3 regions of the [Pantoea] beijingensis genome follow, and region 1 is predicted to be linked to each of the others. Evidence: predicted binding sites of a transcription regulator. Region 1 holds the regulator's gene; each other region holds the start of a gene.
The links. Region 1 encodes PurR, which represses purine synthesis genes. Its sites were predicted from a motif close to CANGCAAACGTTTGCNTG; they were not measured.

Region 1 (7,108 bases):
AACCTCGGGACGTAGAGCAGATGAAATACATTCTGCACAAAGGTTTTATCGGCATTGATGGCATCAGTTTGACGGTAGGGGATGTTAACAAAACAAAGTTCTGTGTGCATTTAATCCCTGAGACGCTGGCTCGCACTACGCTGGGCACGAAGAAGTTGGGACAACGTGTCAATATCGAGATCGATCCCCACACTCAGGCCATTGTCGAAACGGTCGAGCGGGTGTTAGCACAGCGTGAAGCCGCGTTATTGACGGCGGCTGAACGGGCTGAAGAGTCGTGAGTAAAGTAAAAGGGTCGCTTGCGACCCTTGAGTTTGGTGATATTTCTATAGGGTTGAGCAGTATACTCAGTACGTTGTCGTTATCCCTTGCTGTTTCCTGCGTAATCTACTGAAACGGCGGTTGACCATTTAGTGTGGGACGCGTAACCCACCTTCTACACCACGACTAAACACGACCTGCCAAAGCTGAATACTGCGCGATCTGAACGCACCCGCGCATGCGTTAAGGTAATAACTAAACATACGTTTAAAACGTTCCCCGTACTTTTCTTCCAACTGTGGCCAGGCATCATTAAAACGCGCATACCACGCCATTAACGTTGTATCGTAATCTGCGCCGAAATTATGCCAGTCCTCCATAACAAAGTGGGGCTCGCTGGCGTCAGCGATATGACGTACTGAGGGGAGGCAGCCGTTAGGGAATATATATTTATTGATCCAGGGATCTACATTCACATCGGTTTTAATTGCACCGATGGTATGCAACAGGAAAATACCGTCGGGCTTCAAGTTACGATTAACCACGTCAAAGTAGGTGGCGTAATTTTTAGGCCCCACATGTTCAAACATGCCGACGGAAACAATACGATCGTATTGCTGATTAAGGTCGCGGTAATCCTGTAGCAGGATAGTGACGTCCAGACCTTCACAGCGTGCCTGTGCTAATTTCTGTTGTTCGGCAGAAATAGTGACACCGTAAACACTCACGCCATAGTGGCGGGCCGCATACTCGGCCAATCCACCCCAGCCGCAGCCAATATCCAGCAAGGACATGCCGGGCTGAAGCTGTAGTTTTTCACAAATCATTTTCAGCTTAGCATTTTGTGCTTGCTCAAGCGTATAGGCTTCTTTCCAGTATCCGCAGGAGTACTGCATATGCGGGTCCAGCATCAACGAAAAGAGATCGTTACCCAGATCGTAATGTTCTTTACCAACGATCCACGCGCGTTTTTTGGATTGCAAATTGGTGAGACGCGCAGCCGCGACGCGCAGCGTATCTTTAAAGTGGTGAGGGAGTTTCTGGTCGAGTTTATGTATTAATACGCGCTGAAAAAGAATATCGAGGCGTTCACAATCCCACCAGCCGTCCATGTAACTTTCACCCAGCCCCAGTGAGCCGTCCTGGATAACCCGTTTAAAAAACTCCGGATTTTTAACCTGAATATCCCACGGGCGCGAACCATTAATCTCAATATCAGCAATATTGAGCATTTCATGGACAATGCGGTACCAATGGTTTTCTTCCAGGCTCACTTCTTCTATACACGATGAACTCATAGCTTCTCCATCACCTTCTGTGATTAGAACCTGAGAAATAGAATAGTCAATTTCTACAGTATTATGAGAAAACCCACGGAAAAATCCGTGCGTCAGATATCCGACGTTAAACAGAGGATTGAAATTGAATGAATATACCTTTCTTAAGAACGCAACAGTGGTACTTATTCCTGAGGGACGATCGTACAGATGCCAACTCAAGTCACTACGGCGTCGTTTACGTTGGGTATTTCCTGCAGAGAAGCGCAACGAATGCCACGCCGTAAAACACCACGACAACCCTGTCAGGCTAAAATAAAAAAATGTTGCTAATTTGTTGTAAAAAATTGCCTCAAAAAGAGTATATGCTCACGTGAGGCAATATTCAATGGTAAATTGTTAGGGTGCTAACTAAATCGTTTTTCTCAGGAATGTCTACCCAGTGTGGCGACTTCACCGTCGCGTAATTTCTTTGGCCACCCTTGAAATTGTAGTGCAAAACCAATGAAGGCCAGAAAAATTGTGAACAACATTACGGCGGTGGTTACTATCAATACTTGTGAAATAAGTGATGAAACCGCGAGGCTTGCAAAGAAACACAGTCCCAGTTGCAGCATATTTTGCAAGGCTGCTGCTTTACCGGTTGCCTTTGGAAAAGGTAATAGGGCGTTGGCGACTACGATCGGGTAAATAGCACCATTTGCCATCGCCATCCCACAAAAAGGAATTAAGAGTGCGCTCAACGTAACGATGCCGGATAGCGCGACCAAAAAAATTGCCGTAATACTGATAGCATAACCCAGCAGTAACCAGGGCAGGATGGTTTTCCCGTCAACATGATTAAGCAGTGTGCGACAGCCAAATCCACCAATCAGAAATGCGATCGTTTGCGGAACGTAACTCAGGCCAATATCGCCCGGTGTCAGGCCAAGATTGGCCAAAATAAATGGCGACCCTGTTAGCCAGGCAAAAAAACTGGCAGAGCAGGCGGCATAAATCAGCACATTGCCGCTGTAAGGACGAGACTGTAATAGTGTGAAGAAACTGACCTTCTCCTGAGCATTATTATGTACTGTACTGGCGGTTTTGGTTTGCAGACGTAGTGTTGGAATGAATAACGCTATCGCAATGACGAACAGGGCAACAAAAATAGCGCGCCAGCTAAAATGGTTCAAAAGCCATGCACCCAACAAGGGTGCCAGTGCTGGAGAAAGGGCGACCAGCGGCATAATCGTAGCAAAAACGCGATTTGCCTGAGTGCCGCTATAGCGATCAACAACCAGTGCTTGCCAGCTCACTGCGGCCGAACAAACACCTATCGCTTGAACAAAACGCAGCGCTAATAACAGTGGCGCGCTTTCAACCCACAACATGCCCGCGCAGCCGACCGCAAACAGGCTCAGGCCCATTAACAATACTGGCTTACGCCCAATACGGTCCGATAAGGGCCCCCACACCAACTGAGCACAGGCAAAACCGGCCAGAAATATACTCAGGCTGGCGCTAATAGCCCCCGGATTGGTCTGGAGATCTTGTTGCATGGCGCCAAAGGCGGGAAGGTACATATCGGTAGCAAGAAATCCCAGCATGCTCAGCACGGCCAGGTAAATAAGGAAACCTTTCGACTTGATCATTAAACAGCTCTTTTTATATAGCAGGTGATTTTAACGCGGCTGAGTGTAAACGCGTGCCATACACGTTGTGAAACGCTAATATTTGCGTCTTGTTATCAAAATAATTGAAGGCAAATTGTGTGGTCTGAACATTCCCTTGAAGTGGTCGACGCTGTAGCGCGCACCGGCAGTTTTAGTGCAGCAGCGAATGAGCTACACCGTGTACCTTCAGCGGTAAGCTATACCGTGCGTCAGTTGGAAGAGTGGCTGGCGGTTAGCCTTTTTGAGCGCCGTCACCGCGATGTTATTCTGACGGATGCTGGTCGTCTTTTTATTCATGAAGGGCGAGGTGTTATCAAAAAAATGCTTGCCACCCGCAGACAGTGCCAACAGGTCGCTAATGGTTGGCGGGGGCAGTTGAGTATTGCGGTCGACCGTATTGTTAAACCGCAACGAACCCGGCAGTTGGTCCTTGATTTTTACCGTTTTTTTCCAGATATGGAGTTGCACGTTTCGTCTGAAGTGTTCAATGGCGTGTGGGATGCGTTAGCGGATGGCCGCGTCGACGTCGCTATTGGCGCGACGCAGGCGATTCCCGTGGGTGGGCGATTTGCTTTTCGCGACATGGGGGCGGTGAACTGGCGCTGCGTTGTAAAAGCAGGACATCCGCTGACGCGGCATTCAGGTGCCGTTGAGGATGACCGGATACGAGAGTGGCCATCGTTGGTACTGGAAGACACTTCCCGTGCGTTACCAAAACGGACGACCTGGACGCTGGACAATCAGCGACGACTGGTTACGCCCGACTGGGAAACTGCTTTTGATTGTTTGCTGGCGGGATTCTGTGTGGGTATGGTGCCAGGGCATTTTGCCGCGCCGTTAATAGCATCTGGAGCACTAAGTGAATTATCGCTGCCGGAAAGCTTCCCTGACAGCCCTTGCTGCGTGAGTTGGGCTGAGCAGAGTATGTCGCCGGCATTAAGCTGGCTACTGGATTATCTGGGAAGCAGTGAAACGATGAATGAAGAGTGGCTACGCGAGTGATACCGGGCGTTGCCCGGACCTGCATTCACAAACTCTTAGCGGCGGTAATCTCTGAAAGGACCATCGATTACCGAACGACGTTCTATCAGAGAAGGATGGACTTCAATTGTCTGCGGCTCTTCGCGTTTACTGGTAATTCGGTCCAGTAGCATTTCAAAGGCAGTTTCACCAAGCTGCACCTTCGGCTGGTGAACGGTAGTTAGCGCAGGGGTGAAGTAGCGAGCGTTACGCACGTTATCATACCCGATCACCGAAATATCCTGCGGAACCCGCAGCCCCATCTCATCGGCGGCACAAATCGCGCCCATTGCCATAATATCACCGCCACAGAATATGGCAGTTGGTCGGTTCTTTTGCGATAAAATTTGCTGCATTGCACGGTATCCGGATTCAGGCTCAAAATCTCCCTGAACGATCCACTCCTCGCGGACGGTAATATTGGCTTCAGCCAGCGCCTTCAGGAATCCTGCGTGCCGACCGCCGCCGGTATTGCGCTCCAACTGGCCTGGAATGGCTCCGATGTCCCGATGTCCCCGGTCAATCAGATAGCGTCCTGCCAGATAACCTCCGGAAAAGGCGTTATCGACGACTGTGTCGGTAAAGTCGCCGCGTGACATTCCCCAATCCATAACGACCATCGGAATGTTGCGATTCTCTTCCAGCATCTTCAGCAAATCATCGGGATATTCTGAGCACATGACCAGCAGTCCATCCACGCGCTTTTGCGCCATCATGGAAAGATAGGCGCGCTGTTTCTGCAAGTTGTTATGCGCATTGCCTAAAATCAGCGTATAGCCTTTATCAAAACAGCAATTTTCTACAGCTTCGATAATTTCAGCAAAATAGGGCGCTTCACTAGAGGTTGCCAACAGTCCAATTGATTTGGTGTGATTAACCTTGAGGCTGCGTGCAACGGCACTAGGAGAATAGTGTAACGCTTTGATTGCTGCCCATACTGCTTCCCGCGTGTCTTCCGCGACAAAGCGTGTTTTGTTGATGACATGAGAAACCGTGGTGGTGGAGACTCCCGCACGCTTTGCCACATCTTTAATTGTTGCCATTAAAATGCTACCCCTGCGCTTATCATAATTTGTTGATAAGCTTGATGTTAAACGTTTGCGTCCGCATCACCATTACCGACGGCAGTCGTTTATTCATTGCTGTCTGAATGACGTCGGGAAGGTAATTGACGTCTTGAGATACGGCCAGTGATGCGACGTTGCAGTCGTTGCGCAACGAAAAAAAGGAATTCTATCAAGGCTGTGAACAGAAAACGAGATTTTTACCTGCCATGTCAGGAAAATCTGTTCACCGCTATTGGTTGTCGTCATAATTCATGTTGTGAGATAGGATGTCTCTGACATTCAGATCGTGTTGCCAGTTAGTTTATCGACAGAATCTTATTTAAGGAGGTGTAATATGTGTACTAACCTGAAGTTATCGCTGATGACCACCGTTGGCGCATTGCTGATGATTATTGCGTTTAGCCTGGTGGCGGTAATGCATTAATCACAGATGCATAAGTATGAGGAAGGGGGGAGACAACGGAAAATGCTGATGGCCTCTCTTTCTCTGGTTATTGCTCGATTCGGAAAGTTGCGCAACACTGGTGGACATTACTACTGCGGTTCAAGACGTAAGACACACCACGTTAACGGATAGTTTTGGGCGTCATCACGCGCCTGGCCCCTACATAATGTCGTTGCCAGTAATCATCGCCAAGCGCGCTTATCTGTATGTCTTTGCCGGTGCGCGGAGACTGGATAAACTTGCCGTTACCGAGATAAACTCCAACGTGATCCGCTGCCCCACGATTATTAATCCGAAAAAAGACTAAATCGCCTTTTTCCAACGCTTCGCGATTTATCGTTGCAGCGTCACGTAAGTGGTACATTTCATTAGCGGTGCGTGGAATTTTAAACTTCACCAGGTCTTTATAGGCATACCAGACTAAACCGCTGCAATCAAAACCGGTATGGGGCGATGTACCTCCCCAAAGATAGGGCTTCCCGAGCTGACCCATTAATTTATTCATCGCGGTTTCACGCGCTTTCTGATAGCGCACCCGGTGAGCGGTACTGAGAGTCAATGAGCCATTCTCTGTCAGAGTTGGTGCTTTGGATGCGATTTTGCGTTGTTTACCATAATGCCTTATCAGTGGCTTCTTACCGGAGATGACGTGGGGCGTGGCAACGGCTGCAGTTTGTAGCGAAGGCTTTTTCTTTAGCTTTACTTTCTGAATCGAGGCTGTACGTGCTTTTTTAGGCGACGTTTTAACCTGGCGTCTTTTGCGCCGCTCATCTTCACGCGGGCTGCTTTTATCCACTTTTTTATGCTGATTTGCGGTAACAGAAGCATGTGGCGATGCGTGCGCCATATTAAAGAACAACTGTGCAAATGCCAGCATAAAGAGTGTGATGAGTAAACGCATGATCCCGCAACAGGTTATGCTCTCGTCGCATCAGAGAGCGGCTTAATAAAATTCTGCCCAACAAAAGCAGCGCCGATGAAAGATTCTAATCTAATTGATTTATAAAAGGTAAGGTCTTTTTTGCTTAAAACGTGGATTAGCGCAATCCGGTTTATAAATAAACATTATCAGTCGCTTATCTCGCCACTATTATGACGAAATGTTACTACTTAAAAAACGGTCAACCGTGCATTCCGCCAGCCGGATTGTTAGCCGTTTACATTCTCGCGAAGGTAACAGCACGCGATAAAGATTTAAGATATAGCCTTATCTACCAGTGATTATTTGGGCACAGTTGTTATTCTAGTCTATGTTTTTGGCATAATGGGCTCAAACTGGGCAATTATGATGAAAATGTCGTTTTCAGGTGATGCCGAGTATCGCTACAATAAATAGACACGAAGTAACGTATTAAGGAAGGCAATTATGAGTACTGTTGAAAA
Region 2 (7,108 bases), 1.3 Mb from region 1:
CCAGCATTGCATTCTGTTGTTCCTGTGATGGGCCGATATGGCGGTCAATAAAGGCACCGTTGTGTTCAAGCTGGCTGAGAGTCTGGGTCATTAGCGGAAAATCCTGATGTTGAATAGCAGGGGCAGCGCCGCCAAATGCGCTAACGCTAGCGGCTCTGCCCGTTCGGGTACACGCAGCGCTGTATTCCCGAAATGGCAAATAAGATCGTCAGTTACTCATCAATACTGGCTTTATACGCATCGGCATCCAGCAGAGAATCGAGTTCAGATTCATCGCTGGGCTTAATTTTAAATAACCACCCGTCAGCGTAAGGTGCACTGTTAACCAATTCAGGCGAACCTTCCAGCGCCGTGTTGACGGCGACAATTTCGCCGCTGACGGGTGCATAGATGTCAGACGCTGCTTTAACGGACTCAGCTACCGCGCAATCATCACCCTGAGCGTAGCTATTGCCCACATCAGGCAGATCGACGAAAACCATATCACCGAGCAACTCTTGTGCATGCTCGGTGATACCGACGGTGTAAGTACCGTCGGTTTCTTTACGCACCCACTCATGGCTATCACGGTATTTCAGCTCATTTGGTACATTGCTCATCGTCACACTCTCCAGAATTAGAAAAAGTTACTGAGCGACCGGCTTACCGGCGCGCACAAAAATAGGTTTAGTGACACGTACCGGCATTTCGCGGTTACGAATCTGTACGACTGCATTATCACCAATGCTTGCAGGTACGCGCGCCAGTGCAATGCTACAGCCCAGTGTCGGAGAGAATGACCCGCTGGTGATGACGCCCTGCTGCAGATTACCCTGCTCATCAGTGAAACTGACCGGCAGAGCGTTACGCAGTACGCCTTTTTCCGTCATAATCAAACCAACCAGCTTGTCCGTGCCTTTCTGACGCAGGCTTTCCAGTGCTTCGCGACCGATAAAATCACGATCGGCAGGTTCCCAACTTATCGTCCAGCCCATATTGGCCGCCAGAGGAGAGATACTTTCATCCATCTCCTGGCCATACAGATTCATCCCCGCTTCTAAACGCAGCGTATCACGTGCACCCAAGCCAGCAGGCTTGACATCGGCGGCCAGCAGCCTCTGCCAAAATTCGACCGCCCGCTCTTTCGGCAGCGCTATTTCATAACCGGCTTCGCCGGTATAGCCGGTTGTCGCGATGAACAGTTCCCCCGCCTGCACGCCGAAGAAGGGCTTCATGCCGCTTACGGCCTTACGCTGCCCCTCATCAAACAGAGACTGCGCTTTATGCTGTGCATGGGGCCCCTGAATGGCAATGAGAGCCAGATCGTCGCGCTCCGTAAGCGCGACACCAAAGCGTTCTGCATGATGGCCGATCCAGGCGAGATCTTTTTCACGGGTTGCGGAATTCACCACTAAGCGGAAATGGTCTTCTGACATGAAATAGACAATGAGATCGTCAATGACACACGCAGAAGCATTAAGCATGCCGGAGTAGAGTGCTTTACCTGGCTGGGTCAGTTTGGCGACATCATTCGCCAACAGATAACGTAGAAATTCGCGGGTGCGTGCACCGTGCAAATCAACAATGGTCATGTGGGAGACATCAAACATTCCAGCATCATGACGAACCGCATGATGCTCATCCATTTGCGAGCCATAGTGTAATGGCATCATCCAACCATGAAAATCCACCATACGCGCACCGCAAGCCTGATGCTGTTCAAACAAAGGAGTCTGCTGAGTCATATCAATCCTGTGTATACCCGTCGTATCTCAAGCTACAGGTTTAGTGGCTGCCAGACCTTTAGCTGGCCAATTAGCGGCTAATGCTGCCCAAGCCGCTAAATGGGTTTCCCCCTATTTCGCCATCGCCCTGCAACCCGAATTCTTTAGGGTGTATAAGCGAGTTGTTCAGATGTTCCTTCCTATTTCACGCTGCAAATGAATTGCTTTGCCTGCGAGCTTAGCCCCTCCGCCACAGCGCAAACTACTCGGGTTCTGGTCGCGCTTTTATTCATCAAAGCATCCGACGCAAACGTTCTCTTTCATCTGAAGTTATCACCGAATGCAGTAATTAACCATAAGCTGTACGAGGGTGAAACGAGGTTGCACCATTACAACGCGCCAATGATATTGCAGAATTTTTAACTAAAAAAATGTGCCACATGGCACACAAATGACAACAAAACGCTAACAATTCAGGTTAATGATAAAGAAATAAAGCTAAAGAGATAAATAATCTGGTGAGCGAAAGTGTTTATGCATAAAAAATTTTAATGCGAAAATGTAGGTTAAATTAGAATATTTCAAATGATGGCAGGAATGGTGCAACATCATGCACCATCAAGGTAGATGCGCCTCTGAAATCGGGCTTGCCAAAAGCGTATGCAGGTGATGATACGTACATAAAAAAAGCGTCCGCACGTAGAACGTACGGACGCAGCACAGATTACATAGTTAAGACCAGAGCAGCGTTGCGCCTACCTCAACCATTCAGGTAAATCATGCAATCCCATTGCCTGTTTCAACAGCCGGGGTTTAATACCCGGCAACGTGTCGACCATCTTAAGTCCGACATCACGTAGCAGTTTCTTTGCAGGATGATTACCGGCAAACAACTCGCGAAACCCCTGCATACCCGCCAACATTAATGCAGCGCTGTGTTTACGGCTACGCTCGTAGCGGCGTAGATAAAGATGCTGCCCAATATCCTTTCCTTGTTGGTGCAGGCGTTTAATTTCGCCAATCAGTTCAGCAGCATCCATAAAGCCGAGATTGACGCCCTGCCCCGCTAATGGATGCACAGTGTGGGCAGCATCACCGACCAGCGCCAGGCGGTGAGCGGCAAAGCTGCGGGCATAGCGCCCCATTAACGGAAAGGTCTGACGTTCACTTTCCAACTGACACAACCCCAAACGCATATCAAAGGCGACGGAAAGCTGTTGATTAAATATATCATCAGGCATTGATTGCAGTCGGCTGGCTTCCTGCGGGGCAACCGACCAGACAATTGAACAGAGATGAGGGTCGCTCAACGGTAAAAAAGCGAGAATACCCTCACCGTGAAACACCTGACGCGCTACGGCATCATGCGGCTGTTCAGTCCGAATATTGGCCACCAATGCATGGTGATCGTAATCCCAAAATGTGAGTGGAATATCGGCTTTATTGCGCAACCAGGAATTGGCACCATCGGCAGCAATCAGCAAACGGGCGCTGAGCATACTGCCATCCTGCAGCGTAACAAACGCTTCGTTATCACCAAATGCTACCTGCTGCAATTGGGCGGGTGAAATTAAGGTGATATCACTCAGTTGACCCGCTTTTTGCCACAGCGCCTGATGGATCACCTGATTTTCGATGATATGGCCGAGATGCGGTAACCCCTGCTGCTCATCGTCAAAGTTAATATGGCCAAAGCTATCGCGATCCCATACCTCCATACCATGATAAGCGCTTGCCCGAAGCGCAAGTATCGCCGACCAGACATCAAGATGTCGTAATAGCCGCTCACTGGCCGCGTTAATTGCTGAAACGCGCAGGCCGGGTGCTGCAGTACGATCGATCTCTTGCGGCAAAGATTGCTCTAAAACCGCCACGCGCAGGCCGCTACCGTGCAATCCGCAAGCAACCGCGAGGCCGACCATTCCGCCACCGGCAATTGCTACGTCAAAAGTTTGCATTCAATCCCTCTTCTCAGCGCGCCACCCAGCCGAGCGTACGCTCAGCCAGAATATTGCGCATCAGCGGTAAATTATCCATCGCCATTAAGCCAAGGTTACGTCCGACAACCAGCGGCCCGTAACGATTGGCAAACAACCGTACCAGACCATCGGTAATACCAATCGTGGCCTGGCGATCCGGCTCACGGCGCTGTTGATAATGCTGTAATACGCCAAAGCTCCCCACATCCTGCTGCTGGCGATGTGCCGATGCTAAGGTTTCAGCCAGTGACATGACATCGCGCAGCCCAAGGTTAAACCCCTGACCAGCAATAGGATGAAGCGTTTGCGCCGCATTTCCAACCACGGCCAGCCGATGCGTAACGTTGCGCAGGGCCGTTTGCAGCGCCAGTGGATAGCTGAAACGCTGTCCGACATGGGTGATTTTGCCCAATCGCCAGCCAAATGCCTGTTGTAATTCACGCAAAAAAACCGCATCACTCCAGCCATCCACCCGACCTTTATGCGCCAGCGGATGACACCAGACCAGCGAGCAGCGCTCATCCGACATTGGCAATAGCGCAAGTGGGCCATGCGGGGTGAAACGTTCAAAAGCGCGGCCCTGATGCGGCAGTTGAGTTGATACGTTAGCAATAACGGCAACCTGCTGATACGCATCGCTCTGCCACTGAATACCGCACGAGGCGGCCAGCTTCGAACGCGTTCCATCCGCCGCTACCAGTAGGCTGGCATTAAGCTGTTCACCACTATCCAGCGTGACCGCCACCGACTGTAACGAGCGCGTAATTTGGTGCGCTGATGCCGGACAACGCAGCGTCACGCCCGGAGCCCGTTTTAATAGCGCGAATAGCCGCTGCCCGACATCATGTAACTCAACCACATAACCCAGAGCCGACACGCCATAATCCCTGGCGTCCAGCGAAACAGCGCCGACATGGCCACGATCGCTAACATGAACCTGGTTAATCGGCGTGGCACACTCCACCAGCGAAGGCCAAACATTGATGGCCGACAGTTGACGGCAGGTCCCTTCCGCCAGCGCTATCGCGCGACCATCATATCCTGGATGATTGCGTTTATTCGGTTCGCTGGCTTCAATTAATGTGACTGGCAAACTGCCCTGCGTCAGATGCGATATCGCCAGCGCCAGCGTCGCGCCCGTCATTCCGCCACCTGCAATAATTATGCTCATTATGCGTGTGCCGCCGCCATTAACGATTCAATTGCATCCGCATCTTTCACTACGCTGGCGGTCAGATTTTCATTGCCCGTCTCAGTAATAACAATGTCATCTTCAATACGGACGCCAATACCGCGGTATTGCGCTGGAACATCGGCATCCGGGGCAATATACAGGCCGGGTTCTACGGTTAGCACCATGCCCGGTTCAAGGATACGTCCCCGATCCGGAGTGCCATAATGCCCCACATCATGCACATCCAGCCCCAGCCAATGACTCAGTCCATGCATATAAAACTGGCGGTGTGCCATCTCGGCGATCAGTTGATCGATATCGCCCTTCATAACGCCGAGTTCAACGAGACCAGTGACCATTATACGTACGACTTCATCGTTGACTTCGCGGATGCTAATCCCCGGAGCAAAAAGCGTCAGAGACTTATTAAGCGATGCGAGAACGATATCGTAAATAGCGCGCTGCGCAGCAGTAAATTTACCATTAACCGGAAACGTTCGGGTGATATCCCCCGCGTAGCCATGAAGTTCACAACCGGCATCAATCAGTACCAGATCGCCATCACGCAGAGTGGATTCATTCTCGGTGTAGTGCAAAATGCAGCCGTTTTCTCCCCCGCCAACGATGGTGTTATAAGCTGGGAAACGCGCGCCGTGGCGATTAAATTCATGCTGGATTTCACCTTCCAACTGATATTCATACATGCCCGGTCGGCATGCCTCCATCGCCCGCGTATGCGCCAGTGCGCTAATCTCTCCGGCTCGACGCATAATGGCAAGTTCTTCCGGCGATTTAAACAGGCGCATTTCGTGCACCCACGGACGCCAGTCAGTCAGCGTATCCGGTGCCTGCATATTTTGCCGGAAACCACGACGCAGTTTTTCCAGAGCGCCAAAAACGATAGCATCCGCGCCTGCGTATTCCCCCTGTGCATGGTACACCGCGTCCAGGCCATTCAGTAATAGCGGTAGCTGTTCAGCGATACCATCAAAAGGGAGTGCCCGATCGACGCCCAGTTTTTCCGGCGCGGCATCCTGACCCAAACGGCGACCGGACCAGATCTCTGCATTTTTATCACGCGTACGATTAAACAGGACGCTGTGGTTATGGGTGTCATCACTTTTGATCAATACCAGCACGGCTTCAGGCTCGTTGAAGCCGGTGAAGTACCAGAAATCACTGTTTTGACGGTAGGGATATTCACTATCGGCGCTACGCGTAACTTCTGGCGCAGCAAAGATCACCGCAGCGCTGGCGGGGGCCATTCTGGAAAGCAGTGCCTGACGGCGCTGTAAGAACGCAGGTAGATTGATCACGTAAGACTCCCTGTTAAATTGACGTCTATTCAAGCGTAGAACATAGCATCGCTGCGGGCGATCAGTCGCCAGTTGCTGTCTGTATATGCCTGAAAATCAGGCAGCATGCCGGTGAGCCCTGCATACAAAATCACTCAAGCTATATCACGGCGGTCAATCTGCCCGCCCCGGGAACAAAAGATAAATACTGTGTTCGGGGAGACGCAGGGCACTGCTGACAGAACGCAACGTGAAGCATGACCTGTAATTAGTGTAGCGTCGGCTTCTGTATCTCCGGCGCGGTGACCACGGGACGCGTAAACGTATCATGGCACAGGAGCGCGGCGACACGCACATACTCGATAATCTCTTCCAGCGACTGCTCCAACTCTTCCTGATCTTCGTCTTCGTCGTAACCCAGTTGCGCAATGGTACGAAGATCGTCAATCGCCTCACCGGTTTCACCCGTTATTTTATCCAGTTTTGGCTGAGTCACACCGAGCCCTAGCAGGAAATGATTCACCCAGCCAGCCAGCGCATCAGCGCGGTCAAATACCGTGATATCGTCATCTTCGGGTAGATAAAGCTGGAAGAGAAAACCCTCATCTTCCAGCGTGTCGCTAAGGCTTTGATGTAACTGCTGCAATGGCTGTGATAGCGCCTGTGAGAACGCCAGGCCTTCGTTGGTCAGATCGTGAACCAGTGTTTGCCAGCTGCGATCCTGGTTACCGCCGCACAAGATACCGCTAATCAAACCATGCATTTCAGCCGGCGTCATACCGGTGCCCTGCTGCGTGAGGGCTGAAGCCAGAGTGTTATAATCTGGCATTGTGTTCTGTATAGACATACGTATTCATCATCGTTGGCAGGATAAGTTCGTGTTATGCTACCACCAGGTGCCTCGACGATTCCAGAAAGGGCTTGTTTCTTCTCTTTGGGGTATATATAGTGGCGCCC
Region 3 (7,108 bases), 1.0 Mb from region 1:
ATCCGGTTGTGACAGCAGAAAGTCCGCCAGCCGGCGCTCATTCAAGGCCAGACGTGGATAGAGCTGGCGAATGCGCAACAATGAACTCATTCAGTTTCCCCTTACTTACATAGCTAATACTATCGTAACTGATACAGGCGATTAGAGCCTATGCTATCAGGCTATTTTATTTGCCCACTCAGCCCGGAGTTGTACTCAGGAGCCTCAGCTATTCCGCATATCCTGCGTTTTCCGCGCCCGGTATGCTTGCAATAATGACGTCTGATGAGGCAGGCTAATTGAATTATTCTCTACACTCTTACTGCATGTTAATGGCTGGATAAACCATCCTGAGGAGTTATGTTTGAGTAGTCTTTCACCAAGACGTGTGGTGTTCTTTGACCTGGACGGTACGTTACACCAACAGGATATGTTTGGGACTTTCATGCGTTACTTACTGTGGCGTCAGCCGCTAAATGTGCTGTTGGTGATCCCCGTGCTGCCCATCATTGGCTTGGGATTATTGATTAAAGGGCGTGCGGCACGCTGGCCGATGAGTTTGCTACTCTGGACTATCACCTTTGGACACAGTGAGGTGAGTTTGCTGCAGCGCGAAAAAGACTTCGCCGTCTGGTTCCGCCAGCGCGTCACGGCTTTTCCCGTTGTCGTGCAGCGCCTCAACGAATATTTGAGCAGTGCTGATGCAGATGTTTGGTTGATTACCGGATCGCCACAGCGACTGGTTGAGCAAGTCTATTATGACTCGGCATTTTTACCTCGGGTGAAATTAATCGCCAGCCAGATGACGCGTGCCTGGGGGGGACACATATTGTCGATGCGCTGTCTTGGACATGAAAAAGTAGCCCAACTTGAGGGCCAACTGGGCAGGCCGTTACGGCTCTACAGTGGTTACAGCGACAGCAAACAGGATAATCCGCTACTCTTTTTCTGTCAGCATCGCTGGCGCGTCACCTCTGGCGGAGAGCTCCAGCAGCTTGAATAAACGCATCGGGATGCAGACACGCGACGTGGTGCAACTGGGCTTATTTAACGTGTATACTTCTGCGCTTTTCCACACGGGACAGGCCGATGACCGATTACAATGATGAACTCTGGATGCGTCATGCGCTCACGCTGGCTCGGCGTGCCTGGGATGAAGGTGAAGTACCCGTCGGTGCGGTGCTTGTTCAGGATAATCGTGTTATCGGAGAAGGATGGAACCGTCCTATTGGCCATCACGACCCGACTGCGCATGCCGAGATGATGGCGTTACGCCAGGGCGGGAAAGTGCTGGAGAATTATCGTCTACTTGACACCACGCTTTATGTCACGCTCGAGCCTTGTGTCATGTGCGCAGGTGCTATTGTGCACAGTCGCATCGGGCGGCTGGTTTTTGGTGCTCGTGACGGAAAAACCGGCGCCGCGGGATCGTTAATTGATATCCTGGGCCATCCCGGTATGAATCATCAGGTGATAGTTTCTGAGGGAATACTGGCTGAAACCTGTGCCGGAATGCTGAGTGATTTTTTCCGCCAGCGCCGGGAAGAGAAAAAGGCGCTGCGGAAAACGAGAGAGACTCCAGACCGGTAATCGTGTCGATCAGTTCAAGGCTATCGGCGGCGTGACTGCCGGATAACCTTTCCCCAACTCCGCTTCTAATGCTGCCTGCTGGGCAAGCTTCCTTTCCTGATCTTGCAAGTAGCCCACAAGGCTAAGTTGATATTTACGGATATTTTCCACGTAAGCATACGCCTCATGCCCGCGTGCGAAGCCGTAGGATGTTTGGTCGTAGTAGCGTTTCTGACTCAGCATTGGCAGACGCGTTTTGACTTCCGCCCAGCTATCCGGATTACCCTTCTGCTTTTCGGTAAGTTTGCGCGCATCAAGCATATGCGCATACCCCATATTATAAGCGGCAAGTGCAAACCAGATACGTTCATCTTCCGGGATACTTTGCGGTACTTGTTCCATCATCCGCGAGAGATATTCGCTGCCACCCCGGATACTTTGCTCCGGATCAAGGCGATCTTTCACATTCAGGCTTTCCGCAGTATTACGTGTCAGCATCATTAATCCGCGAACACCCGTAGGGGAGGTCGCCTGCGGGTTCCAGTGTGACTCCTGGTAAGAGATGGCCGCCAGCAAACGCCAGTCAATATCGTTGGCATACTTCTGAAACAGCGGCTGAATGGTTGGCAAAGTCTCGTCTACGGAACGCAGAAAGGTGCTGGTATCAACATAATCAAAAGCGCCCACATGGCCGAGATATTTCTCTTCCAGCCTCGCCATACTGCCTTCTTCACTCATCTGACTAATAAAATCAAGCAGTGCTGCGTGCAGGCTGTCATCGTCGTTGCGCTGCATATACCAGGTTACCGGCTCTTCGTCGGTAATATCGAACGCTACCGCCAACTGCGGATGGATGCGTTGCATTAGCCCGATCGTTACTGAGTCGCCAATGGTATAGGCGATATTACCGTCAGCAACGGCTTCCAGTAAGGCTTTCGGTCCCTGATCGGTAGAAATAGCCCAATCAAGGTCGGGATACTGGTTCTGCTTCACGTTACGTAATGAAGAGAGAAAGGCGGAGCCCGATGCGACGGTTAATCGCCCCTTCAGATCGCCCAGCGTTTGCGGACGCGACTTGCCGAGGCGGTAAACCAGCTGTTGAGAGACGGAGTAATAAACCGGCCCGGTACGAAAACGTGCCAGCCGTTCGCTGTTATAGATGAGGCCAGCCGCCAGAATATCAGCATTGTCATCGTCTAAATCACTAAACAGATCGCTCAGATTTTGGCGTACGGTAACCTCGAGCTTAACGCCCAGGTAATCAGCAAAGCGTTTTGCCAGCTCGTAATCCATACCGGCCGGTGCTTCATTAACGGTGTAGTAAGTTAGCGGAGAATTTATTGTGCTGATGCGCAGCACTCCCCGCGATTTTATTTGCGCGATGCGATCGTCAGATCCACCATACCAGGGGATCGCTGGCCACAGTGCCAGTGCCAGTAACGCTGTGATCATTCCAATCAGCAAATAATTAATTTTCAGGCGTTTCAAATAGTTATTTCTCTGTGGCTCGCAGGCCTCTGTCTCTTACGGCAGTATTAGATATCTTCGAATTTCCAGAGCGTGCAGCATTTTGCGCAACAACATGGGTTCTGGCAACTGATTCAGCAGGATTTGCGCAATTCTAAGGCAAACATCTTACCGATAAATTACACGCAAACGGTTTCGTTAGTAGCCTGGATTCTCTATAATAACGCCCGTTTTCCCCCTGTTGCGCCCAAAGAAGCGTCGCCCGGCGCTTTGAAGACGAGAGATCTTTGATGATGGAAATTCTGCGTGGTTCGCCCGCTTTGTCGGCATTTCGTATTAACAAATTGCTGGCCCGCTTTCAGAACGCTTGCCTACCGGTAAGTGATATTTACGCCGAGTACGTCCATTTCGCCGATGTCAGCAAGCCGCTGAATGCCGATGAAAAATCCCGTCTTCAGCGTCTGCTGAGGTACGGTCCTTCTCTCACCGAACATGCACCCGAAGGGCGTTTACTGCTTGTTACGCCTCGTCCGGGCACTCTCTCCCCCTGGTCTTCTAAAGCAACAGATATCGCACATAACTGCGATTTGCCGCAGGTGCGGCGTCTGGAACGCGGGCTGGCATTTTATGTGCAGGCCCCGCAGCTGACTGAGGCTCAGTGGTCACAGCTCGCGACATTATTGCATGACCGCATGATGGAAACCGTCTTTAGCACCCTGGAACAGGCAGAACAGCTCTTCGCTCATCATCAGCCACAGCCACTGCAAAGTGTTGATGTACTGGGAGAAGGGCGTTTAGCGCTTGAACAGGCAAACCATAAATTGGGGCTGGCGCTGGCGGATGATGAAATTGATTATCTGGTGGCGGCGTTTAATCAACTGGGGCGCAACCCGAACGACATTGAACTTTACATGTTTGCACAGGCAAACTCGGAGCACTGTCGTCATAAAATTTTTAACGCAGACTGGGTTATTGATGGTCAACCGCAGCCGAAATCGCTGTTCAAAATGATCAAAAATACCTTTGAGCAGACGCCCGATCACGTGCTTTCTGCCTATAAAGATAATGCAGCGGTGATGGAAGGCTCTCAAATTGGTCGTTTTTATGCCGATGCGGACAACGGCGTATACGATTTCCATCAGGAAGACGCACATATCCTGATGAAAGTAGAAACGCATAACCACCCAACGGCAATCTCTCCCTGGCCTGGGGCCGCCACTGGTTCAGGTGGTGAAATTCGTGATGAAGGCGCAACCGGCCGCGGAGCAAAACCAAAGGCTGGATTGGTGGGTTTCTCGGTATCAAACTTACGTATCCCTGGCTTTGAACAGCCGTGGGAAGAAGACTTTGGTAAACCCGATCGCATTGTCAGCGCGCTGGATATTATGACCGAAGGTCCGCTTGGCGGCGCAGCATTCAATAATGAGTTTGGTCGTCCGGCGCTTAACGGCTATTTCCGCACCTATGAAGAGCAGGTAAACAGCCATAATGGGGTCGAGCTGCGCGGTTACCATAAGCCCATCATGCTGGCAGGCGGTATTGGTAATATTCGCGCTGACCATGTGCAGAAGGGTGAAATTACCGTAGGCGCACAGCTGATTGTGCTGGGTGGCCCGGCAATGAATATCGGTCTGGGCGGCGGTGCCGCGTCTTCAATGGCGTCAGGTCAGTCGGATGCCGATCTTGATTTCGCCTCTGTGCAGCGTGATAACCCGGAAATGGAACGTCGTTGCCAGGAAGTGATCGATCGCTGTTGGCAGTTGGGTGAAGCCAACCCTATTTTGTTTATTCATGATGTGGGTGCCGGTGGTTTGTCTAATGCGATGCCGGAACTGGTAAGCGATGGCAATCGTGGGGGACGCTTTAACCTGCGGGATATTCTGAGTGATGAGCCAGGCATGAGTCCGTTGGAAATCTGGTGTAACGAATCACAGGAACGTTATGTGCTGGCAGTCGCACCGGAAAAACTGGCGCTGTTTGATACGCTGTGCAAACGTGAACGTGCGCCTTATGCGGTGATTGGTCAGGCAACGGAAGAACTGCATCTGACGCTTAACGATAGTCACTTTGACAATAGCCCTATTGATATGCCGCTTGATGTGTTGTTAGGCAAAACGCCAAAAATGACACGCGATGTTGCCACATTACAGGCAAAAGGCGAGCCGCTGGTCCGTGAGACTATCTCGATTGAAGAGGCCGTGAAACGTGTACTGCACCTGCCAACCGTTGCTGAGAAAACGTTCCTGATAACGATTGGCGACCGCAGCGTCACGGGTATGGTCGCACGCGACCAAATGGTTGGACCCTGGCAGATCCCGGTGGCAAACTGCGCGGTAACCACTGCCAGTCTTGATAGCTACTACGGCGAAGCGATGTCTTTGGGTGAGCGTGCACCTGCCGCATTGCTGGACTTTGCTGCATCGGGTCGCCTGGCCGTGGGGGAAGCACTGACCAACATTGCTGCGACGCAAATAGGCTCGCTAAAACGCGTCAAACTCTCCGCTAACTGGATGGCTGCCGCCGGGCACCCGGGTGAAGATGCCGGGCTTTATGAAGCGGTAAAAGCGGTAGGCGAGGAGCTCTGTCCTGCGCTGGGGATCACCATCCCGGTAGGTAAGGACTCCATGTCAATGAAGACGCGCTGGCAGCAGGGTACCGAGCAACGCGAAATGACGTCGCCGCTGTCGCTGGTAATTACCGCTTTTGCTCGTGTAGAAGATGTACGCCATACCGTGACACCACAGCTTCAGCCACAGAAAGATAATGCATTACTGCTGATTGACTTAGGTAAAGGCCATAATGCACTGGGTGCAACGGCGTTGGCACAGGTCTATCGTCAGTTAGGCGATAAACCTGCTGATGTGCGCGATGCCCAACAGTTGGCGGGTTTCTTCAACGCTATTCAGGCGTTAGTGGCTGATCAAAAATTACTGGCTTATCACGACCGTTCCGATGGGGGGGTATTCGTGACCCTCGCTGAAATGGCGTTCACGGGCCACTGCGGTGTTGAGGTGGACATTGCGGCTCTCGGCAGCGATGCGCTGGCTGCGCTCTTCAACGAGGAGCTGGGGGCGGTGATTCAGGTTGCGGCAGAAGATCGTCAGCAGGTTGAAAATGTGCTGGCCGAACATGGCCTGGCCGACTGCGTGCATTATATTGGGCAGGCAAAAACCGGCGATCGTTTTGTTATCACTTCCGCCAGTAATGCAGTGTACAGCGAAAGCCGGACTACCTTGCGTACCTGGTGGGCGGAAACCACATGGCAAATGCAGCGTCTGCGTGATAATCCAGAGTGCGCCGACAGCGAGCATGAAGCAAAGCGAGATAATAACGATCCGGGGCTGAATGTTAATCTGACCTTCAAACCACAGGAAGATATCGCTGCGCCTTACATTGCAAAAGGCATCCGTCCGAAAGTTGCGGTGCTGCGTGAGCAAGGTGTGAACTCGCATGTTGAGATGGCGGCTGCCTGGCACCGTGCTGGTTTTGATGCGGTAGATGTGCATATGAGTGACCTGCTGGCAGGCCATCGTGGCCTGGAGGATTTCCAGGCGCTGGCGGCCTGCGGTGGCTTCTCTTATGGAGACGTACTGGGGGCGGGCGAAGGCTGGGCGAAATCAATCCTGTTTAACGGACGTGTACGAGACGAATTTGAAACCTTTTTCCACCGTCCGCAAACGCTGGCGCTGGGGGTATGTAACGGTTGTCAGATGATGTCGAACCTGCGTGAGCTGATCCCCGGCAGTGAGAGCTGGCCACGCTTTGTGCGCAATCAGTCTGAGCGCTTTGAAGCACGCTTTAGTCTGGTCGAAATTGCTGCCAGTCCATCATTACTGCTGGATGGTATGGTAGGTTCACGGATACCGGTTGCGGTTTCACACGGCGAAGGTTTTGTTGAGGTACGTGATCACGCACATTTGTCAGAGCTGGAGCGCAAAGGATTGGTGGCATTACGCTTTGTCGATAACGTCGGCAAGGTTACGCAAAACTATCCGGCCAATCCTAACGGTTCACCGAACGGTATCACCGCAGTCACCAATGAGAGCGGACGCGTCACTATTATGATGCCGCACCCTGAACGTGTTTTCCGTAC

Region 2: the regulator PurR is predicted to act here: its motif matches at 2,007-2,024, upstream of gcvT (glycine cleavage system aminomethyltransferase GcvT).
Region 3: the regulator PurR is predicted to act here: its motif matches at 3,198-3,215, upstream of purL (phosphoribosylformylglycinamidine synthase).

Annotation. Positions count from the first base shown of each region.
Region 1 covers NZ_CP071409.1:2,148,753-2,155,860, reverse strand. Annotated here, with positions in the region: gene J1C60_RS09680 (riboflavin synthase subunit alpha) at 1-281, shown strand, start outside; gene cfa (cyclopropane fatty acyl phospholipid synthase) at 411-1,559, opposite strand; gene punC (purine nucleoside transporter PunC) at 1,964-3,172, opposite strand; gene punR (DNA-binding transcriptional activator PunR) at 3,290-4,195, shown strand; gene purR (HTH-type transcriptional repressor PurR) at 4,231-5,256, opposite strand; gene cydH (cytochrome bd-I oxidase subunit CydH) at 5,615-5,704, shown strand; gene J1C60_RS09650 (C40 family peptidase) at 5,847-6,626, opposite strand; gene J1C60_RS09645 (Grx4 family monothiol glutaredoxin) at 7,089-7,108, shown strand, end outside.
Region 2 covers NZ_CP071409.1:807,047-814,154, reverse strand. Annotated here, with positions in the region: gene gcvP (aminomethyl-transferring glycine dehydrogenase) at 1-91, opposite strand, end outside; gene gcvH (glycine cleavage system protein GcvH) at 213-599, opposite strand; gene gcvT (glycine cleavage system aminomethyltransferase GcvT) at 627-1,724, opposite strand; gene ubiI (FAD-dependent 2-octaprenylphenol hydroxylase) at 2,459-3,661, opposite strand; gene ubiH (2-octaprenyl-6-methoxyphenyl hydroxylase) at 3,675-4,853, opposite strand; gene pepP (Xaa-Pro aminopeptidase) at 4,853-6,172, opposite strand; gene J1C60_RS03695 (YecA/YgfB family protein) at 6,420-6,998, opposite strand.
Region 3 covers NZ_CP071409.1:1,100,834-1,107,941, forward strand. Annotated here, with positions in the region: gene J1C60_RS04970 (MurR/RpiR family transcriptional regulator) at 1-90, opposite strand, end outside; gene yfhb (phosphatidylglycerophosphatase C) at 344-982, shown strand; gene tadA (tRNA adenosine(34) deaminase TadA) at 1,069-1,569, shown strand; gene mltF (membrane-bound lytic murein transglycosylase MltF) at 1,579-3,036, opposite strand; gene purL (phosphoribosylformylglycinamidine synthase) at 3,306-7,108, shown strand, end outside.